Regions from separate parts of the Clostridium sp. DL-VIII genome, predicted to be linked through region 2. Evidence: predicted binding sites of a transcription regulator. Region 2 holds the regulator's gene; the other holds the start of a gene.
The links. Region 2 encodes Rex, which represses fermentation and respiration genes when NADH is low (regulators of the CRP and FNR family bind a similar motif). Its sites were predicted from a motif close to ATTGTTAANNNNTTAACAAT; they were not measured.
Positions count from the first base shown of each region.

Region 1: a site for Rex is predicted at 2,818-2,837, ahead of CDLVIII_RS03925 (acetyl-CoA C-acetyltransferase). Genes of this name have one in related genera too.

Region 1 is NZ_CM001240.1:849,321-854,136, forward strand. Features, by position in the region: gene rpiB (ribose 5-phosphate isomerase B) at 1-100, shown strand, start outside; gene upp (uracil phosphoribosyltransferase) at 129-758, shown strand; gene CDLVIII_RS03915 (deaminase) at 850-1,344, shown strand; gene wecB (UDP-N-acetylglucosamine 2-epimerase (non-hydrolyzing)) at 1,505-2,665, shown strand; gene CDLVIII_RS03925 (acetyl-CoA C-acetyltransferase) at 2,938-4,119, shown strand; gene CDLVIII_RS03930 (hypothetical protein) at 4,783-4,816, shown strand, end outside.
Region 2 is NZ_CM001240.1:667,551-686,065, reverse strand. Features, by position in the region: gene groES (co-chaperone GroES) at 79-363, opposite strand; gene CDLVIII_RS03245 (4Fe-4S dicluster domain-containing protein) at 960-2,447, opposite strand; gene CDLVIII_RS03240 (DNA glycosylase) at 2,824-3,753, opposite strand; gene CDLVIII_RS03235 (C-GCAxxG-C-C family (seleno)protein) at 3,815-4,219, opposite strand; gene CDLVIII_RS03230 (NADPH-dependent butanol dehydrogenase) at 4,376-5,542, opposite strand; gene CDLVIII_RS03225 (3-hydroxybutyryl-CoA dehydrogenase) at 5,706-6,554, opposite strand; gene CDLVIII_RS03220 (electron transfer flavoprotein subunit alpha/FixB family protein) at 6,750-7,757, opposite strand; gene CDLVIII_RS03215 (electron transfer flavoprotein subunit beta/FixA family protein) at 7,780-8,559, opposite strand; gene CDLVIII_RS03210 (acyl-CoA dehydrogenase) at 8,573-9,712, opposite strand; gene CDLVIII_RS03205 (short-chain-enoyl-CoA hydratase) at 9,797-10,582, opposite strand; gene CDLVIII_RS03200 (redox-sensing transcriptional repressor Rex) at 10,960-11,595, opposite strand; gene CDLVIII_RS03195 (metalloregulator ArsR/SmtB family transcription factor) at 11,860-12,225, opposite strand; gene CDLVIII_RS03190 (zinc dependent phospholipase C family protein) at 12,394-12,975, opposite strand; gene CDLVIII_RS31015 (hypothetical protein) at 13,138-13,296, opposite strand; gene CDLVIII_RS03185 (mannose-1-phosphate guanylyltransferase) at 13,429-14,496, opposite strand; gene CDLVIII_RS03180 (SEC-C metal-binding domain-containing protein) at 14,617-16,485, opposite strand; gene CDLVIII_RS03175 (dipeptide ABC transporter ATP-binding protein) at 16,735-17,709, opposite strand; gene CDLVIII_RS03170 (ABC transporter ATP-binding protein) at 17,702-18,515, opposite strand, start outside.

The sequences.
Region 1 (4,816 bases), 170 kb from region 2:
GGATATAGTAAAAACATTTCTAACATCAAAATTTGAAGGAGATAGACATCAAAAAAGAATAGATAAAATATCAGAAATTGAAAAAAAGTATAATAAGTAGTGAAAAAGTTTAATTCGGAGGGATAATAATGAGTAAAGTAACAGAAATAAATCACCCATTAATATTACATAAGTTAGCGATTTTAAGAGATGAGGAAACAGGTTCAAAAGAATTTAGGAAGTTAGTAGAAGAAATTTCTATGTTAATGGCTTATGAGGTTACAAGAGACTTACATACAGAAGAAGTTGATGTGAAAACTCCTGTAGCTGTAGCTAAATGTCAAATGCTTGCAGGAAAGAAAATAGCAGTAGTACCTATACTAAGAGCTGGTCTTGGAATGGTTGATGGAGTGATCAACTTAATTCCTGCTGCTAAGGTTGGCCATATTGGATTATATAGAGATGAAAAAACACTTCAACCGGTAGAATATTTCTGCAAATTACCACAAGATATTGCTGAGAGAGACATAATCGTTGTAGATCCAATGCTTGCAACAGGCGGTTCATCAATAGATGCTATAACAATGCTTAAAAATAGAGGAGCTAAAAACTTAAAATTAATGTGTTTAGTTGGAGCTCCAGAAGGAATTGAAGCAGTGCAAAAGGCTCATACTGATGTAGATATATATTTAGCGTCTATAGATGAGAAATTAAATGAAAGCGGATATATAGTACCAGGACTTGGGGATGCAGGAGATAGACTGTTTGGTACTAAATAAAGTTTTTAGTAAAGATTATAAATTAAAAAATATACTGACTATATATACATAAGTAACCTGGACTAATTTATGATTTGTGGGGATTTTGAATATGGAAAGAAGAGATAAGCAAAACTATTATTTAGATATTGCAGAAACAGTTTTAGAGAGAGGAACTTGTTTAAGAAGAAATTATGGATCGATAATAGTTAAAAATGATGAAATAATTTCAACAGGTTATACAGGCGCACCAAGAGGCAGGAAAAATTGTATAGATTTAAATAGCTGCATAAGAGAAAAACTTAATATACCAAGAGGAACCCAATATGAACTTTGCAGAAGTGTTCATAGTGAAGCTAACGCAATAATAAGTGCTTCAAGAAAGGATATGATTGGAGCAACCTTATATCTAGTTGGGAAAGATGCAAAAACTAAAGAATATGTAAAAGATGCTAACTCTTGTTCAATGTGTAAGAGACTGATAATTAATTCAGGAATTATCAGCGTTATTATAAGAGATTCAAAAGATGATTACAGGGGAATTAGTGTAGAATCTTGGATAGAAGATGATGACTCTTTAAAAATTGCAAGAGAAGCAGGATATTGAATTAAAAATTAGGGATTTATGATTTTAATAGCAAATTCTACAATAGAATCATAGAATTTCTGAGTTATAAAGAAGGAAACCAGTGGTTTTTATCCTCAACTGTTAATTGTTAACTCTTGACTTTTAACTGAATGAAATGTTTGAATTAGGAGGAAATGAATTGAGTACTAAAAAAATAATTACTATTTTTGGAACAAGGCCGGAAGCTATAAAAATGGCACCTTTAGTAAAAGAGTTGGAAAAAAGAGAAGAAATTGAATCAAAGGTTTGTGTAACAGCTCAACATAGAGAAATGCTGGATCAAGTCTTAGAATTATTTGATATTAAACCAGATTTTGATTTAAACATAATGAAAACAAAGCAAAGCTTGACTGGAATTACGAGTAGAGTTTTAGAGGGATTAGAAGAAGTATTTAAGGAAGAAAAGCCAGATATGATTCTAGTTCACGGAGATACAACAACTACATTTGCTGGTTCATTAGCTGCGTTTTATCAACAAATTAAGGTGGGTCATGTAGAAGCGGGTCTTAGAACCTTCAACAAATATTTCCCTTTCCCAGAAGAGATGAACAGAAAATTGACAGGTAGTTTAGCAGATTTACATTTTGCACCTACTAAGGGATCAAAAAATAACTTGTTAAGAGAGGGCATAAAAGAGAATGAAATATATGTTACAGGAAACACTGTAATTGATGCAATGAAACACACAGTTGAGGAAAATTACGTTTTTGAAAATGAGGAATTAAACAACATAGATTTTAATAAAAAGGTTATAATGATTACTGCACATAGAAGAGAAAATTGGGGAGAAGGAATTCAGAATATCTGCATTGCACTAAACAAGATAGTGGAACAAAACAGTGATGTAGAATTGATATATTTAGTTCATTTAAATCCGGTTGTTAAAGATGTAGTATTTGAGAGGCTTGGTGGAAAAGAGAGAATTCATTTATTATCACCACTAGATACTAAAGAAACTCATAATTTAATGAACAAATCATTTATGGTAATGACAGATTCAGGAGGATTGCAGGAGGAAGCTCCACATCTAGGTAAACCGGTACTAGTATTAAGAGATGTAACAGAGCGTCCAGAAGCTGTTGAAGCTGGAACTGTAAAGTTGGTTGGAACAGATGTAGATAGAATTGTTTCTGAGGCAAATGAATTACTTAGAAATGATGAAGCTTATTCTAAAATGAGTAAATCTATTAATCCATATGGAGATGGAATTGCATCAAGAAGAATAGTAGATGCTATATTAAAATACTTTGATTTAAATTCAAGAAATGTAGAGGAATTTGATACAGATTCAATAAGATAGCAAGTCAATATGCTTGTTTATTTCGTATCATACTTTTAGGAAATACGTTAATTTAGTTTAGCAATTATGTTAACGTATTTTCTTGTATGACACGGAATATACATGACAGTATTGATTTGTTATTTTTTTCGTATTACTAAAAAATTTTAAAGTTTGTTTAAAATTTAACAATTTTCTCTTGATAAAACAAATAATAGAGGGTATAATTTAGTTATGTTAATAATTTAACGAAAAAATTATAGTATAATTAATGTGATTTGAGGAGGTCAAACATGAAAGACGTAGTTATTGTAAGTGCGGTAAGAACAGCATTAGGTAGTTTTGGTGGTTCATTAAAAGATGTATCAGCAGTTGATTTAGGAGCTTTAGTAATTAAGGAAGCAGTTAACAGAGCTGGGGTTAAACCTGAATTAATTGAAGAAGTTATAATGGGTAACGTAATTCAAGCAGGTCTTGGTCAAAACACAGCAAGACAATCAACAATTAAAGCTGGATTACCACAAGAAGTTTCAGCTATGACAATAAATAAGGTTTGTGGATCAGGTCTTAGAGCAGTTAGTTTAGCAGCTCAAATGATTAAAGCAGGAGATGCTGATGTTATTGTTGCAGGTGGTATGGAAAACATGTCAGCTGCACCATATGTATTAGATAAGGCAAGATGGGGCCAAAGAATGGGCGATGGTAAATTAGTTGACTCAATGATAAAGGATTCATTATGGGATGCTTTTAATAACTATCATATGGGAGTTACAGCTGAAAACATTGCCAAAGAATGGGGATTAACTAGAGAAGAACAAGATGCTTTTGCAGCAGCTTCTCAACAAAAAGCTGAAGCAGCAATTAAATCAGGAAGATTCAAAGATGAAATAGTTCCAGTTGTTATCCCACAAAGAAAGGGAGATCCAAAAGTATTTGATACAGATGAATTCCCAAGATTCGGAACAACAGTTGAAACTTTAGCAAAATTGAAACCTGCATTTATTAAAGATGGTACTGTAACAGCTGGTAATGCTTCAGGAATTAATGATGGAGCAGCAGCATTTGTTGTTATGAGTGCAGAAAAAGCAGCAGAATTAGGAATTAAACCAATGGCTAAAATCGTTTCTTACGGATCAAAAGGATTAGATCCAGCTATTATGGGATATGGACCATTCCATGCAACTAAAAAAGCTTTAGAAAAAGCTAACTTAACAGTAGAAGATTTGGATTTAATTGAAGCAAATGAAGCTTTTGCAGCACAAAGTTTAGCAGTTGCTAAAGATTTAAAATTTGATATGTCAAAAGTAAATGTAAATGGTGGAGCACTTGCTTTAGGTCACCCAGTTGGTGCATCAGGAGCAAGAATCTTAGTTACTCTTCTTCATGAAATGGAAAAAAGAGATGCTAAAAAAGGACTTGCAACACTTTGTATTGGTGGGGGAATGGGAACAGCTCTTATTGTTGAAAGAGTTTAGTACAAATATCATTTCTGTAAAAGTTACTATGATAAACTGTCATAGTAACTTTTTTTTATAGAAGAAATTTTATAAACAAGTTAGTATAAAAGGACAAATTAAAGAAGAAAATAGAAACAATGCTTAGATTACATAAAATTTGAAGTATTATATTAAAAATTTTCATGAAAAAATTTTAGTTAAAAGGTTTTATGCGTATTATAATATGGTTCGAATCTGATGGGTTTAATAAAAGAAGAAGTAAATTTATCTAATAAATTGAAAAATGAAAATAAATTTTGAATTAGCATTAAATTATATATTCAATTTTATTAAAATCATAATTTTAAGTTTGCTATATATGAAAGTTAAAAAAGGCGTTATTTGCACAAAATTTACAGAAATGATAAAAAAAATTTACAATAACTGTAATGAAAATGTTAACATGAATTGAAATGCAATTATTCATATAACAGAATATTCTGACAAGAGCAATGTGAAAAATAATAAACATCAAAAAATAAGAAAAATGAAGTAATATGTAAGATTTGCTGAGCATTTTGAAGAAATACAAATATAAACTAATCATAAGCGGGCAATCGGCATAATTTAACTTAAAATAGTAATTTGTTAAAGATAAATATAAAAGATATAATATAAACATTGAGAGTTAGGAGGTAATGTATGAATAAAGAGATGAATAAACTGCTCTTACAAG
Region 2 (18,515 bases):
TTATAACACTCTCCTTTTTATATGCTATTTATATCTTTTTATTTCTTACTTTCAAATTGCCTTGTAATAAAAAATTAATTACTCAACTATTGCTAATATATCATCTTGCTTTAATATAGTATATTCGTCTCCATCTACTTTAACTTCTGTACCAGCGTATTTTGAATATAAAACTTTATCTCCAACTTTTACTTCCATCGCTACTCTATTTCCATCTACAATAGCTCCAGGACCTACTGCAACCACTTCTGCTTCTTGTGGTCTTTCCTTTGCAGTGCCAGTTAAGACTATTCCACTTTTAGTCTTTTCTTCCGCCTCTAATTTTTTTATTACTACTCTTTCACCAAGTGGTTTAATATTCATGAAAAACCCTCCTTAAAAATATAAAATATCTTTACTTTTTTCTGTTAGCACTCATCATCGTCGAGTGCTAACATAATTATAATATCCTTTATACCCATATAATTCAAACATTACTTCTAATATTATATCCCACTTTTCAGCGAATATAACTCTTTATCTTAAAATATGTCTTAATTACTTAATTTTTCTCCATTTTATTTATTCTATAGTTATTTTTTAAATTCTCATCTCCTAATTAGCCATTATACCTGCCATATCAATACATCAGCCCTAAAACTTTAACAAACTGTTAAATCAAAAAAACAATCATCCAATCAAGCATAAAACACAGTTCTTCCATATAAAAGGAAGGTGTCTAAAAATAATCTTTAATTATTTTTAGACACCTTCAATTTTAATTATTTATTACTATAAATATTCAAAACTAAGTTTTAGATTATATTATCATATCTATAAGCTTTAATATATATATGTTGCAATTGATTTTCTACATTTAACATTTAGATATTTACACAGCTTATAAACATACTAAGTGTAATTTTATTATTGCAACATATATATTATAGTCTTCCCATATAAACTTCTTATAAATTGTATTATCTTTCTAAATTTATATCATGGAATTCTTCTAACGCTTTATTAGATAACACACTCTTAATTGTTGTTTGTTGATTTATCTTTGCGAAAGGTGCTTTTGCTTTCATTACTGATACAATTTTAGCTGCTCCATTTATGCAACCACCTTCACACATCATTCCTTCAATAAAGTTTCCAGGTAATTTTCCTACTTTAGCCATAGTCATAGTTTTCTTAATTTCAGCTCCACCTGAAACCTTGACTGGTTTAAATTCGATATTAACACCTTTTTCTTGAACATAGTTCTCTATAGCCGCAGTTAATCCTCCACCTACAGCGAAATTTCTTCCAAAAATAGATGCTTCATCAACTACTATATCTTCACAGTTTGCTGGGTCTACTTCGAATGCATCAAATAAAGCCACTAATTCTTCAAAAGTCAATACATAATCAACAGAATCCTTTATTGATTCTATCAACGCCTCACCTTTTTTAGCAGTACAAGGCCCTACAAATACAACCTTTGCATCCTTATCCTTAGATTTTATATATCTTCCTGTAGCAACCATAGGTGAAACAGTTCCTGAAATTCTTTCTGCTTGATCTGGCATCATTTTTTCAATATAGCTAAGGAAACCTGGACAACATGAATTTGTCATGTAGCTGTCTCCTCTTTCCATTCTTTCCACGAACTCATTACTTTCGTGCACAGTAACAGCATCTGCTCCACATGCTACTTCTATCATATCCTTAAATCCTACTGCCTTGATTGCATTTTTAACTTGTCCAAAAGTTATCTTTGGCCCAAATTCTCCAGTTATTGCTGGTGCAACCATAGCATATATATTACCTTTGCTCATCAAATCATAAACTATCTTAACTATTGAACTCTTATCTTCTATAGCTCCAAATGGACATGCTGACATACATGCACCACAATTTACGCATTTACTTTCAGTAATTTCAGCTCTTAAATCTTCAGCATTATAGCTTAATGCACCTGTAGGACATGACTTTTTACATGGTCTCATATCTTCTGCAACAGCATCGTATGGGCATGCCTTCTTACACATTCCACATTCCTTACATTTATCTGGATCAATATACGCTTTGCCATCAACATATGTAATTGCTCCAAAATTACATGCACTTTGACATTTATGGGCAACACAATTTCTGCATGCATCAGTAACTTGAAATTTCTTTGTTGGACATCTATCACATGCTTCTTCTATTACATATAAAATTTGTTTTTCATCTTCTACATTAATTAACTCTTGTCCATTTTTACCATTTGGCTTATAACCTGCTGCAAGTTTTGCTCTTTCTAAGACTACATCTCTTTCTTGCTCAATTGTATCTCTATAATTTGGAATATCTCCTTGAATCATATCATAAGGGACTTTTTCTAACTCTTCCTTGCTTATTTTATTTTCCTTAGCTAATACTGCTACTCTAGTTAAAACCTCATGCTTTAACTTTAAAAGTCGATTTTCAAATTGAAACATTAATATACACTCTCCTATGATTATTTTTTTACTTTCATATTATAGCATGAGATAATTATACCATACTCTTGTTAAAACTATAACAATTTTTATATAATTTAAATATTCTGAATTATTTACTCTAAAGTAATTTTCTGTATATTCGGACATTTCTCAAAAAATTAGGCCGATTTACCATTATATATCGCCTTAAACTTCGTCAATATATTCACAAAGCTTTTGCTATTTGTGATATATTCATATAGTTTTCAAAATATAAGCATGACTTTTGCTTATACCAATTTTCATATAATTTTAGGCACTTGAAAATAAATAACAAGTCCAAAATTGCTATTTATTTTCAAGTGCCTTAACTCAAAGTATTATATTTAACAACTTAATCATCAATACTTATTTTGTTCTCTCTCGCATAGTAGAATAAATATTGTTGCGCAAAACCAGATAATTTTCCAAATTTATTTCTTCCAAAAATTCTTATTTTATTTAATGATGAATCTTCTGCACCATAGAAATGAATCATTGCACGCTTAACCCATACATCCACTGGAAATGCTGAAGTCTTTTCCATAGAAAATAGCATTATGCAATCTGCCACTTTGGAACCGACTCCTTTAAATTCTTGAAGTGCATCATGGCATTCATCATCACTTAATCTTTTAATATAATCTAAATTATATTTAATATATGAATTTTCTTCGTTCAATTTTAAGTTTTCATCTTTCACTGAATTATATACGTTTTTAATTGTATCTATTAAATACTTGCTCCTAAAAGAAGCTCCCGTCTCTTGTATTTCTTCTAACGTTGCATCTTTTACTTCATATATGCTCGGAAAAGCATAATAGACCTTATTTTTATAATTAATTTCTTTTCCCCACTTAGCTGATATTTTATTTACTGTCTTTTTTATTGATGGTATATTATTTCTAGCTGAAATAATAAAGCTAAGAAGCATCTCAAATGGATCTTGATTCAATACTCTTACCCCATATCCAAATTCTATACTCTGCTTAAGCAAAACATCTTTTGAAAGCTCTTCCTTTATATCTGAGTAATCTCTATTTAGATCGAAGTAACTTAACCAAATTCTATTAAATTCTTCTTCATTTGTATTATAAATTATTACATTATTTCCTTCTTCTTTTACTTCAATTAATTTTCCAAAAGCAATGACTATAAAATCATTCTCTTCTATCTCTTCAAATCTAAAAATTTGTCCACATTCAAATATATGTTTAAGTTTAAAATTCTTAACGCCTTCTATTATCACATGATCTTTAGAAAATTTTATATTTTTATAATCCATTGTATTACTACTCCTTTTAAATTTAAAGCGAATATTAAATTTGATATTCTGTTCTAGTTATTTACTTATGTTTTTCCTTAAGAATTATCTTTTCTAAAATTTCAGCACCTGTCTCGATCATTAGTGTGCACTTTTTAACATCTTTATATTCTTTTTTCAAATCTATACATTTAGTATGTCCTAATTTTTCTCCAAAATTATTTATAAATTCTTTCGTCATCTCTCTAACAATTGGACTCTTATGCCCACTTACCTCTGTAAACATTGCTCCTATTACACCAATGGAACCAGTTATAACTCCACAAACGTCTCCTGTTGCCATTCCACCTCCAAAACCCGCCATAACTTTTAGTGTTTCTTCTGACAAATTTAAATTATATTCTTCGTTAGCTGCATACATAATACACTCTGCACAATTTAAGTCATATTCCTCTGTCCAATATTTCATGGCTGTTTCCTTTAACATTCTCATCTCTCCTATCGAAAATAATTATTCTTTAATATATTATATCACTCAATCTGAATCTCCGCCTTCTAATTTATCAAAAATAAACTAAAAAAATTGACTGGGTCAGAGTTAATCTTATCAATTAATCTGTCTCAGTCATTATTACATTATTTATTAGAATTCGACTTTGTTTCCATAATATACACACTCAAATATTTTCTTCATCTCATCCTTATTTATTTGTCTTGGATTTGAACCTGTGCAAGCATCTCCAATTGCTCTTTCTGAAATCAAATCAACTTTTGCTTTAAATTCCTCTTCATCAATTCCATATTCTTTTAATGTGCTTGGAATTGCCATTTTCTTATTTAATTCCTTTATTAAACTTGTCAATGAGTCTACCAACTCATCATCGCTTGTACCACTTAACCCTAATCTTTTAGCTATCTTCGCATATCTATCTAAGGCAGCTTTTTTGTTAAAGTCAATTACATATGGTAGATATATAGCATTTGCGCATCCATGAGGTATATGGAATACAGCTCCTGTCTTATGAGCCATACTATGAGTTATTCCTAGTAATGCATTAGAAAATGCCATACCCGCCAAACATTGAGCATAGTGCATTTGCTCTCTAGCATCCTTGTCTCCGTCATAAGATTTTAGCAAGTATTCATTAATCATTTCAATAGCTTGTAGAGCTAATGGATCAGTAAATGGTGAATGTAATGTGGCTACATACGCTTCAATTGCGTGAGTTAAAGCATCCATTCCTGTATGCGCTGTTAATTTAGCTGGCATTGTTTCTGCTAACTCTGAATCTACTATTGCTACATCTGGAGTTATATTAAAATCAGCTAAAGGATATTTTATTTCAGTCTTATAATCTGTGATTACAGAAAATGCTGTCACTTCTGTGGCAGTACCACTTGTTGATGGTATTGCTAAAAATTTAGCCTTACTTCTTAACTCTGGTATTGTAAAGGGATCTTTTATATCATCAAAAGTCTTTTCTGGATGTTCATAGAATACCCACATCGCCTTTGCTGCATCTATAGGCGATCCTCCACCCATAGCAATTATCCAGTCAGGTTTAAAATCTCTCATTACTTCAGCGCCTTTAAGCACTGTTTCAACTGATGGATCAGGTTCTATTCCTTCGATTAATTTGACTTCTATTCCAGCTTCCTTTAAATACTCTAAAGCCTTGTCAACAAAACCAAACTTTTTCATGGAACCTCCACCAAGTGCTAATACTGCTCTCTGGCCTTTAAGAGTTTTCAATTGTTCTAAGCATCCTTTTCCATAATAAATGTCTCTTGGTAATGTAAATCTCATCATAGTTTCAATAACCCTCCCTAAAATATATACTAACGGAAATATTCACAATTTTCCCATTATTTATATATTTCTATATAAATCCTCAAAATCCTTTACCTGTAAAAAACAAATTAAAAAAATTCTCAAAAGAATATCTTCTTTTGAGAATTTTTAAGACTATATATTATTTAGAATAATCATAGAATCCTTTTCCTGATTTTCTTCCAAGCCATCCAGCTCTAACATACTTTCTTAGTAAACTACTAGCTCTGTATTTGCTATCTCCTGTTTCAGTAAGTAAAACATCCATAATAGCTAAACATACATCAAGACCAATAAGATCTCCTAAAGCTAAAGGTCCCATTGGGTGATTAGCTCCAAGTTTCATAGCTGCATCGATATCTTCCACTGAAGCAACACCTTCTTGTAATATGAAAGTAGCTTCATTAATCATTGGAATTAAAATTCTATTTACTACAAATCCTGGTGCTTCAGCAACTTCTACTGGAGTCTTTTCAATTGCTTCTGATATTTCCTTAACAGTATTAAAAGTTTCTTGAGAAGTTGCAGCTCCTCTTATAACTTCAACAAGCTTCATTATTGGAGCTGGATTAAAGAAATGCATTCCTATAACTTTATCTGGTCTCTTTGTAGCTGAAGCAACTTCAGTAATTGATAAAGATGATGTATTTGAAGCTAAAATTGTTTCTGGCTTACAAATTCCATCTAATTCAGCAAAGATTTCTTTCTTTATTTTCATGTTTTCAATAGCAGCTTCAACTACTAAGTCACAATCAGCAGCTAACTTCATATCAGTTGTTCCTGAAATTCTTGAAAGTATAGCTTCTTTATCAGCTTCAGCCATCTTTCCTTTAGCAACTTGCTTATCTAAGCCTTTAGCTATTCCTGCTATTCCTCTATCAACAAATTCGTCCTTTATGTCTCTTACTATTACTTCACAACCATGTTGAGCGAATGCTTGAACAATACCAGCACCCATAGTTCCTGCACCAAGTACAAAAATCTTTTTCATAGATTATTCCTCCTCAAAACTTTTATTATAGATATCCTTAGTTAAAATAAATCAATTTTAACTAAGGATTAAATTAACAACAAAATTCTTGTTAAATAATTATTAACCATGTTAACAAATTGTTTTTCTTGTTATATTATTAACCATCAAAAGGAAACTACAATATCAAAAACAAATTATAAAGAACAGGTTAAATTATTCAGCACTCTTTATTTCTTTAACTTGAGCAATTAATTCTGGTACTACTTTATTAAGATCTCCAACAATTGCATAATCTGCAATCTTCATTATTGGAGCTGAATCATCTTTATTAACAGCAATGATTAAATCTGAATCCTGCATACCTGCAACGTGTTGAATTGCTCCTGAAATACCACAAGCTATATAAATTTGAGGTCTAACAGTTTTACCAGTTTGACCAACTTGGTATGCTCCATCAATCCATCCTTTTTCTACAGCTGCTCTTGATCCTGCTACAGTTCCGCCTAAAGCATCAGCTAATTCTTTTAGTAATTGGAAATTTTCTTTATTTCCAACTCCTCTACCACCTGATACTATGAAATCTGCTTCAGCTATATCTACGATATCTTTCTTAGCTTTAATAATTTCTAGAACTTTTGTTCTAACATCACTATCAGCTAATTTAACTTCAACTTTTTCAATTTTGCAGTTTGCTCCATCAGTGTTGATTTTAGCAAAAACTCCTGGTCTTACTGTAGCCATTTGTGGTCTATGTTCTGGACAAGCTATTGTTGCCATTAAGTTACCACCAAATGCAGGTCTTGTAGCTAAAAGATCACCATTTTCAACATCAACATCGATTGATGTACAGTCAGCTGTTAATCCAGTTGTTAATCTAGCTGCTATTCTTGGACCTAAATCTCTTCCTATAAAAGTAGCTCCTACAAATAATATTCCTGGTTTTCTTTCACTTGCTAAATCGCAAATAACCTTAGTATACGCATCAGTTGTATAATGTTCTAAATTTTTATCATCAGCAACTAAAACTTCATCAGCTCCGTGCTGTGCTAAAGTTTTTGCTAATTCTTCTATATTGCTACCTAATAATACGGCAGTTAATTTTACTCCTAGTTTATCTGCTACTGTTCTACCTTCACCAAGTAGTTCTAAAGATACTTTTTGTAATTCGCCTTCTCTTTGTTCGGCAAAGACCCAAACGCCTTTGTAATCTGCTATATTCATAATAAATTACCCTCCTATTATCTTAGATGTAGTGTTTTTCTTTTAATTTTCCTACAACATAATATGCTGCATTTTTAGGTGTTTCTCTAACGTATTCTCCTGCACCTTTAACTTCTTTAGTCATTGACTTCTTAACCTTTGTAGGTGAACCTTTAAGTCCTAATTCAGATACATCTACATCTATATCAGCTGCACTCATAACTTTGATTTCATCATCAGAAGTTGCGAATATATTTGCAACATTCATATATCTAGTTTCATTTAATTCTTCGATTGCAGTTAATAGACATGGAGTTTTAACTTCTACCACTTGGTGTCCGTCTTCTAATGCTCTATTTACTATTAATGAACTTCCTTCAACTTTAACATCTTGAACATAAGTTACTTGAGGAATTGCTAAATGTTCAGCTATTTCTGGACCTACTTGTGCAGTATCTCCATCAATCGCTTGTCTTCCAGCAAATACTATATCATAATCTAATTTTGCAATAACTCCAGCTAATGCCTTTGAAGTAGCTAAAGTATCAGCTCCCCCAAGTGCTCTATCTGTTAATAGGATAGCTTCATCAGCTCCCATACATAATGCTTCTCTTAAAACTGCTTTAGCCATTGGAAGTCCCATACTAATAACTGTAACTTTTCCGCCAACTTGCTCTTTTAATTGTAATGCACCTTCTAAAGCATGCTTATCCTCTGGATTCATGATTGATGGAACTCCATCTCTAATTAATGTACCAGTTTTAGGATCTATTTTTACTGCTGTAGTATCTGGAACTTGTTTTACACAAACTACTATATTCATTATCAATGTCCTCCTATCTTAAAATGCTTCCAGCGATAACCATCTTTTGAACTTCTGAAGTTCCCTCGTAGATTTCGCATATTTTAGCATCTCTCATCATTCTTTCTACTGGATATTCCTTAGTATATCCGTATCCACCAAAGATTTGCACTGCTTTAGTTGTAACTTCCATTGCAACATCTGCAGCAAACAATTTAGCTCTTGCAGCATCTACTGAGTATGGTTCTCCAGCTTGCTTCTTGCATGCTGCCTTGTATACTAAATGTTGAGCTGCTTGTATTTTAACATCCATTTCAGCTATATACCATTGTAATCCTTGGAATGCTGAAAGTGGCTTACCAAATTGCTTTCTTTCTTTCATATAGTTAACAGCTTCTTCAAATGCTCCTTCTGCAATACCTAATGCTTGAGCTGCAATACCAATTCTTCCTCCATCAAGAGTCTTCATTGCTATTCCGAATCCCTTACCTTCTTTTCCAATTAAGTTTTCTTTTGGTACTATACAATTTTCCATAACTAATTCTGTAGTAGAAGATGCTCTAATACCCATCTTGTTTTCTAATTTTCCTATTGAGAATCCTGGGAATGATTTTTCTACGATAAATGCAGAAATTCCTTTTGTTCCTTGGCTCTTATCTGTCATAGCAAATATTATGAAAGTTTCAGCAACTCCACCATTTGTTATGAATATTTTTGAACCATTTAATACATAATGGTCTCCTTCTAGCACAGCACTTGTTTGTTGTCCTGCTGCATCTGTTCCAGCACCTGGCTCAGTTAAACCAAAAGCACCTAATTTTTTACCACTACAAAGCTCTGGTAAATATTTTGCTTTTTGTTCTGGAGTACCATGTTCATTTATTACTGATGCACATAATGATGTATGAGCTGAAAGTATAACTCCTGTTGTACCACAAACTTTTGATAATTCTTCTACAGCGATTATGTATGAAAGTACATCTCCGCCAGCTCCTCCAACTTCCTTAGAAAATGGGATACCCATCATTCCAATCTTTGCCATCTTTTTAACATTTTCCATAGGGAATCTTTCTGTTTCATCGATTTCTGCAGCTATTGGTTTAACTTCATTTACTGCGAATTCTCTAACCATTTGTTGTACTAATTCTTGTTCTCTAGTTAATTGGAAATTCATTAAATTACCCTCCTTGTTAATTAAACCTATTTGATAACAACTATATATAAATCTTTAATAGATTTTTAACTTAATCTTTAAAAATTATTTATTTTTGAAGTTCTTTTCTGCTCTTCTTTCTAAGAATGCAGTCATTCCCTCTGTTTGATCTTCAGTTGCAAAACATTTACCAAAGTCTTCTGCTTCTATTAGGATAGCAGAATCTATGTCAACTTGCATTCCTCTATCTATAGCATCTTTGCAATATGCAACTGCTTTTGGAGCATTAGCTGCAATTTTATTTGCCATAGCCTTTGCTTCATCCATTAAACTTTCTAATGGAACTACCTTATTTACTAGACCTATTCTGTAAGCTTCTTCGGCTTTTATTAAATCACAAGTATAGATTAATTCTTTTGCCTTTCCAGGTCCTACAATTCTTGCTAATCTTTGAGTCCCACCAAATCCAGGTGTTATTCCAAGTCCTGCCTCTGGTTGACCAAATCTAGCCTTTTCTGAAGCTATTCGTATGTCACATGACATAGCAAGCTCACATCCGCCGCCAAGAGCAAATCCTGACACAGCTGCAATAACTGGCTTATCCAATTTTTCTAATCTTCTGAAAACATTGTTTCCTAAGATTCCAAATTCTTTACCTTGTTCTTCATTAAGATCCTTCATTTCTGCAATGTCCGCTCCAGCTACAAAGGATTTTTCACCAGCACCAGTTAATACAACTGCGTATACATTGCTGTCTTTCTCTAAATCTTCTAAAACAGCATCCAAATCTTTTAGAGTCTCTGAATTTAATGCATTTAATGCTTTTGGCCTATTGATTGTAACAATAGCTAAATGTCCTTCTTTCTCAAGAATCACATTTTTTAATTCCATGTTAAGGTCCTCCTTCAAACTTGCTTACTTATTTTTTTAATTTTCATACTATTTTTGATATTTTTAAATTCATTTGTTATATTATTAACAAATGAATTTAAAAAAATATTAAAGCAACCACGCCTTAAGTAAAATTATAATACGTCATTGAGTTATTTGCAATAAAATATTATGTTTTAATACAAGTTTTTACTTATAAACATATGAAAAAAATTAATAAGCCAGTAATTATCTCAGTATTCTCGTTATAAAACAAAATGTGTTTGCTAAATGTCAAACACATTCATCAAACACACTAAATGTACTATACCACAAAATAACATAGAATATTGATTTACTATTATATATATCTATATTAAAACATTATACTATTAATTTTAATTATCACTTTCATTCAATAGGTAAATTAAAGTTAGCAAACTTTCGCTTAAATGAACATTTTCTACCTTCACATAATCTGGAACAATTAAATCAACAGGTGCAAAATTCCAGATTCCTCTTATACCACCTTTTATCAATTCATCAGCAACTGTTTGTGCATTCTTTCTTGGAACACAGATTATTCCTATATCTATTCTACGCGAACTTAATACAGATGACATTTCATCTATGTCCATGATTTCCACATTTCTAATTTTCATTCCTATAAGCTTAGGATTAGCGTCAAATATAGCAGTTATTTTAAACCCTAAATTTTCAAATCTTGAATAATTCGAAACTGCTTGCCCTATATTACCTGCACCAATCAATGCTGCTTCATATCCCCTATTCAATCCTAAAATAGAGCTAACTTCATTATATAGCTCTTTGACATTATATCCATATCCCTGTTGTCCGAAATCACCAAAGCAATTTAAATCTTGACGAATTTGTGACGCAGTAAATCCTATTTTTTCACCTAATTCTTTTGAAGAAATTCTATCTACATCATTTCTCATAAGCTCTTCAAGGTATCTATGATATTTTGGCAATCTTTTAATAACTGCCATAGATATATTTTTATTTTTCTCCATATTACTTCTCCTACCTAAATAATTTTTTAACTATATAAATCAGTTCGTGCAATTGATATTACTTCCTACCACAACCATGATTAATCTATTTTTTAACAATATGCACCTGATATTCCTATCTCTCAATTTAACTAACTATTATGATTTTACCATACTTCTCCGATTTTATGTCAATGTTAATTTAATTATTTATAAAATTTATAGACTATTTCCAAAAACGTATTTAAGTAGCCTATGATTACAAATAAATCTTAATTTAGTTAATCATTCCATTATATGTTCAAAGCCTTGATTAAATATTCCCTTTATATGTTCATCATCTAATGAATAATATACAACCTTACCCACTCTCTTAAATTTTACAAGTCTTGCCGCCTTTAATGTCCTTAATTGGTGGGATACTGCAGATTGACTCACTCCTAAAACTGCTGCCAAATCACATACACACATATCTGCCTCAAATAGAGCACATAATAACTTAACTCTTGTCGAATCTCCAAAAGCTTTAAATAATTCTGCCAAATCATATAAAACTTCATCTTTAGGCAACAAATCTTTAACCTTTGACACAACATCTTCATGTATAACATTACAATTGCAGCTTTCAACAATTTCTTCATTATTAGTCATAATTATCCTCCTCAAGGGCATGAACACGTGTCCATATATTTACTGAATTATATTACGATTATTATATTTATGCAACAACTATTTTGTAAAAGCCATAACTTACATGAAAAGTAACAAAAAATACCCCAAAATAACATCCTATCATTTTGAGATATTTTAAGCTCTATCCTAAATTACTTTACTCACCTTATTATCATTAAAGAAAACATTATTTAAAATCATATTTAGCACACTATCACAAACATAATATGAAAATGTTAAATCATTCTTATAATCTATTATTCCATCATACTGTTTTTGTAACTGCAATATAAATTCTTTCATATTACTTGGATCTATATTAGTATTTATAATTCTCGCATGCTTGAAATTTTTAGCTAACTTCGCTAATTTATTTTCATATGCCATATGCTGCCTAACTGCACTAGTGCTTTTAAATTCCCATCTATAATAATGCGGAGCACAAAAAAAATCACATAAAAAGTGACATATTACTCCAAGTTCTTCACTAAACTTTCCAATGCTCATATCATAATAAATATCTTCCAAAGTTAGTCCTGATAAATATATAATTTTCTCAACCACCATGTCTATACTTTCATCAAAGTAATGCTTCATAAATTTATATTTAGGTACACAATCAGGTTTCACGCACCCCCATATGAACCTTTTATTATTAATTAAATAAATACTTTTTGTGTTAGCATATTTGATAATATTCTCAGCCATAACCTTGTGAGTGTTAATCATCAAAGCTTAATCACATCCTCTACATTTCACTTTATATAATTCTATAGATATGTTTATTTTCTATATATTATTTCTTCAATATAATCCAAATTTAATTTGTACCCTTATGATAATACTCCAAGTACAAATTTACAATAGTTAATTTCAGAATTTATTCAAGTATTATCTGTTCATGAAACCAATTTTATCAAGATTAGCTATTGAGTTTTTTATTATATTTTTAGAATTTATTTTTTTCATTCTGCTAACATATATGTTTGTTATTAAATTCCTTATATTAAATCGGTTAGTTAATTTTTTCATAGAAGTTATTGTTCTCATTCCTATATCCCCTTGCTTACTATGTTATTAATTCAAATTTATATTATAAGAAACTTCTTAATTACAGACATATTAATAAAATACAATTAAGCCGTTTCAAAATAATTAATATATATTGAAACAGCTCATTTATTATAGGAACTTATTAAATTGCTCTTCTTCGTTGAGTTTATTTAACAGATGTTTTATTTCTTGATCCTTATTTTTATCCATTACTAGTATCACATCTCCAGCATCTACTACAACCAAATCCTTAATTCCAAATCCAATTATTAAATTTTTATCACCAAAAATAGAGCAATTCTCACAATCATCAACATAAACATTTTTAGATATACTATTATTCCTATAAGTGTCTAACAATCTGCTTAAAGCTCCAAAGCTTCCCATATCATCCCAATTGAAATCACATTTTATGACATATGCTTTTCTTGTTCTCTGCATAACTCCAAAATCAATTGATATTCCATCTATAAGCTCATATTGTTCTTTAACTACCTCATCTTCTTTTTCTTCTCCTAAGTTTTTATATATTTCCATTAATGATTTATGCAATTTAGGTAGATATTTTTCTATTTCTCTTAAAATAACATCTGCTCTAAATATGAACATACCAGAATTCCATAAATAAGTTCCTTTTAATACAAAATCCTTAGCAACCTCTGAATTTGGCTTTTCTGTGAATCTAGCAATCCTATAAGTTGGTATATTTCCATTTGTCCTCTCTCCCATTTCTATATAACCATAGCCAGTTTCTGGTCTACTTGGTTCGATTCCAAGTGTAACAATACATCTTCTCTTATTTGCCATCTCAATTGCTTGAGATAACGTATCTATATAATTCTTTTCACCTTGAATATAATGATCTGATGGCAATACAACCATAATTGCATTAGCATCTTGTTTTAATAACTTCACTGCCGATAAACCAATGCAAGTAGCAGTCTCCTTATTGGCAGGCTCTACAAAAATATTTTCTTCCTTAATCCCAACAAGTTCTTCTTTAACTTTGTCCTTGTAATCTGTATTTGTCACAACATAAATATTATCTTTATCTATTAAGGGGATTATCCTATCAACGGTATTAACTAAAAAGCTTTTATTATTAATCAGCTTCAAAAATTGTTTTGGTTGATCGGCTCTTGATAGAGGATATAGTCTACTGCCCTTACCTCCAGCTAAAATCAGCCCGTATATCACGCATTTTCAACTCCATGTAATAATACTAGTTCATTATATGTCAAAATATCGACATGTGTGAGTCAAGATACAGCTGACTCAATTAGTAATTTATATATTATCCTTTATATTAAACATAGATCACCCAATATTTTTTCCACAACATCTCTTATACTTTTTCCCACTTCCACATATACAAAGCTCATTTCTACCAACAGTAGACTTCTTTTCTGCTTCAATCTTACTTTTCACTCTCTCATTAATAGTTGCGCCTTTATATTTCCATAGTCTTATATTTCTAAGTAACTTACCTACACTAACGTATACAAATTCTTTTACATTTTCATTATTAATATTATCTGTACCTAATATATCATCAATAATTTCATCAAAATCTCTTTTTTGAATTTCACTAATCAAAGATTCTACAATTTCTTTTAAAATACCTTCATCGGCATTTAATATCCTTCCAACCTCTTCAACAAACTCTTTGCCTATCTTTGAAGTATAAATCCAATCTGGTTTTGATGTTCTAAGCAATTCTTCTTTAGAAACTACAGCATAATCTAAATTTTCATCTATTTCTTTTATCATCATACGCCACATAGATACTTCGCTATTTATAATAAACTTTTCTTCTTCATAATATTCATCATAATAATATTGTGCTTCCTGTATGACTTCTTTAATATTAACTTTTTCCGACTCCCTAATACCATATTTTGTGAATAAACTTATTATATCAATTGTCTTAATAATTCCATAAGCTCTATTCATTCCTCTAAAGAGATCCATTATTTCTGTATTTATTCTTCTAAGCTTATTATATTCTGAATTATTTCTGTTTTTAATTAAATTTTGAAGAATTTCTGGGATTAATGCTATATCTTGTCCATCATTATCCTTAACCTTAAAGAGCATTCCTATTGAAACAAAATAATTCATATGCTTATCAAATTCATTATTGTCCATCACTTGGATGCCTGCATTATCTACTATTTTTTTTAATGTTTTATATCTTTCTTCATCAAATAGATTTAATGTATCCGCTATAGCTTTTTCATAGCTATGTAAAAATTTATCAGCTAACTGATCTTTTTCTAAATTTTCTATACCTTTAATCTTAAGATTTTTACCTATATCATATATATTACCATTATCTAAATTTCTTACTAGTGTATTAATGTCAAAAGAATACGCATCTTTTAAAAATATATTTTCTTTTAATTCATGAACCTCCTCAGAGAAATTTTCACAACTGCTCTCTATATTATCCTCTTTATTAAAATCAGAAAATTCATCATTCTCTTCTCTTTTAATCGCTTTTTTTCTTAAAGGCTTATATTTATTATTATTGCCTGGTAAGTATACTTCCTCCCCATCCTTTTTAGCAAAGTAATGGTAGTCTCTATCTCCTTGAAAATTACAATCATCTAATTCTTTCAATCCTTTGTCTTCTTTATCAATACATTTTTCACATAACCATTCTTCTTTTTCATAGCTAAAGTATTTAGCTTCAGCTTCACATTTATTGCATATATGCTTAATTTCATCATTTCGTGCTATTATCTCTATTTGGGAAAATTCTTTAGATACCTCAATTTTATCAACAACCTCTAAGGTTAAATTAATTGTGTTTTTAAAATCATATTCATACTCAAACTTTTTACCAATTTCTAATATCTCGTTTAGCTTAATATTCATTTTTTTGTTTTCATAAAACTTTCTGTTAATTTTAAATCCACTGAGCAGCCCATCATTTTCCATCCAAACATCTCTTATTAATTTATCTATATGCACCAAACCTAGTGATTCATCTATAGATATATATAGACAGAATTCACTCTTACCACGTTTAGGTTTAATAGATATAATATATTGACTTCTTGTTTTCTTATTTTCTTGTAATTCTTCATTTATTCTTTTTTTCATTACAGCACAGCTTTTCATATGCCTCTTAATAGTTCTTTCTGTCAATTCTTTGTCGCAATAGTAACATTTACCCTTCAATTCTAATAAGTCCCTCCTAAATCAAGTATAAACTTAATTAATTATCTGCCATACTGATTCTACTTACATCTTATATTAAAGTCAAATCTAATTAAACTACTCCTAAATCCAACTGATCTCTGCCTTATAATTTTGTGCTGTAGTCATTATCACTTGTAACAAGTGTTACTTAAAGCATAAAAAACTATCCAATATAAATAGCTTCATTTGAAGTTATATTATTGGATAGTTTTCTTTGTTCAAATATTTTTATTTATTGTATAAGTGGCAGGCAACCTTATGTCCTGATTCTAGCTCAACCAGCTGTGGTTCTGTTTGTTTACATATATCCATACATTTAGGACATCTTGTATGAAATCTACAACCTGATGGTGGATTAATTGGACTTGGTACATCACCTGTTAATATAATTCTTTCCTTTTTCTTCTCTGGATTAGGAATTGGTATAGCTGAAAGCAAGGCTGTCGTATATGGATGCATTGGTGTACTATACAATTTGTCTACATCCGCAATTTCAACAAGCTTTCCAAGATACATAACTCCTACCCTATCACTAATATGTTTAACTACGTTTAAACCATGTGCAATGAATAAATAAGTAAAACCTAGTTCTTTTTGAAGATCGTCTAAAAGATTTAAAATTTGAGCTTGAATAGATACATCAAGAGCTGAAACTGCTTCATCACAGACTATAAGTTTAGGATTAACTGAAATAGCACGCGCAATCCCTACTCTTTGTCTTTGCCCTCCACTAAACTCATGTGGATATCTATCTTTATGATAAGATGCAAGTCCCACCTGATTTAAAAGAATATCAAGTCTCTTTTCTAATTCTTCTCCACTTGCAATACCATTTATTTTCATTGGTTCTCTTATGATATCTCCAATTGTCATTCTTGGATTTAAAGAAGCATATGGATCTTGGAATATAATTTGAATGTTCTTACTTATATCTTTTCTATTATTTTTACGAATAGCATTTACTTCTTTTCCTTCAAATAAGATTTCACCAGAAGTTGAATCAAGCAATGTAACGAGAAGTCTTCCCATAGTTGACTTACCACAACCAGATTCTCCAACTATCCCTAAAGTTTCTCCTTTATATATATCAAAAGTAACATCATCAACAGCTTGAACATACGCAGGTTTTTGGAAAAATCCTGAGGATCCTACAGGAAAATATTTCTTTAAACTTTTTATTTCCATTAATTTTTCCTTATCCATTAGCTTTATCCTCCTTTTCGTACAAGAAACAACGGGCCTCTCTACCATCTAAATTATATAAAGAAGGTTGTTCCTTTTCACATTTTTCCATGCAGCTTGGACATCTATCTCTGAAAGCACAGCCAGAGGGTAAATCCAATGGATTAGGCACTGTTCCAGGTATAATAAACAATCTTTCAGCATCCTCGTCTATTTTAGGAATTGAGTTCAGAAGCCCTTTAGTATATGGGTGCTTTGGATCCCTGAATAGATCTTTGACATTTGCCTTTTCAACAACTCTTCCACAATACATAACAACAACTTTATCTGCAACTTCTGCTACGACACCTAAATCATGAGTTATAAGAAGAATGGCAGTTCCTAGCTTTTCCTTTAATTCAAGCATAAGATCAAGAATTTGAGCTTGGATTGTAACATCTAAAGCAGTTGTGGGCTCATCTGCAATTAAAAGCTCCGGATTGCAGCTAAGTGCCATAGCTATCATGACTCTTTGTCTCATGCCTCCACTTAACTGGTGAGGATAGTTGTTAACCCTAGTTTCTGGTGATGGAATTCCAACCAATCTTAACATTTCAATTGCTCTGTTTTTTGCTTCTGCTTTATTTACCTTATCATGTTTAATAACAGCTTCAGAAATTTGTTTTCCAACTGTAAATACTGGATTTAACGATGTCATAGGCTCTTGAAATATCATAGAGAGCATTTTACCACGCATTTGCTGCATTTCTTTTTCTGATTTATCAAGAATGTTTTCTCCTTTAAACAACGCTTGACCAGTTACTTTGGTCTTAGTAGATTTCCCAAGT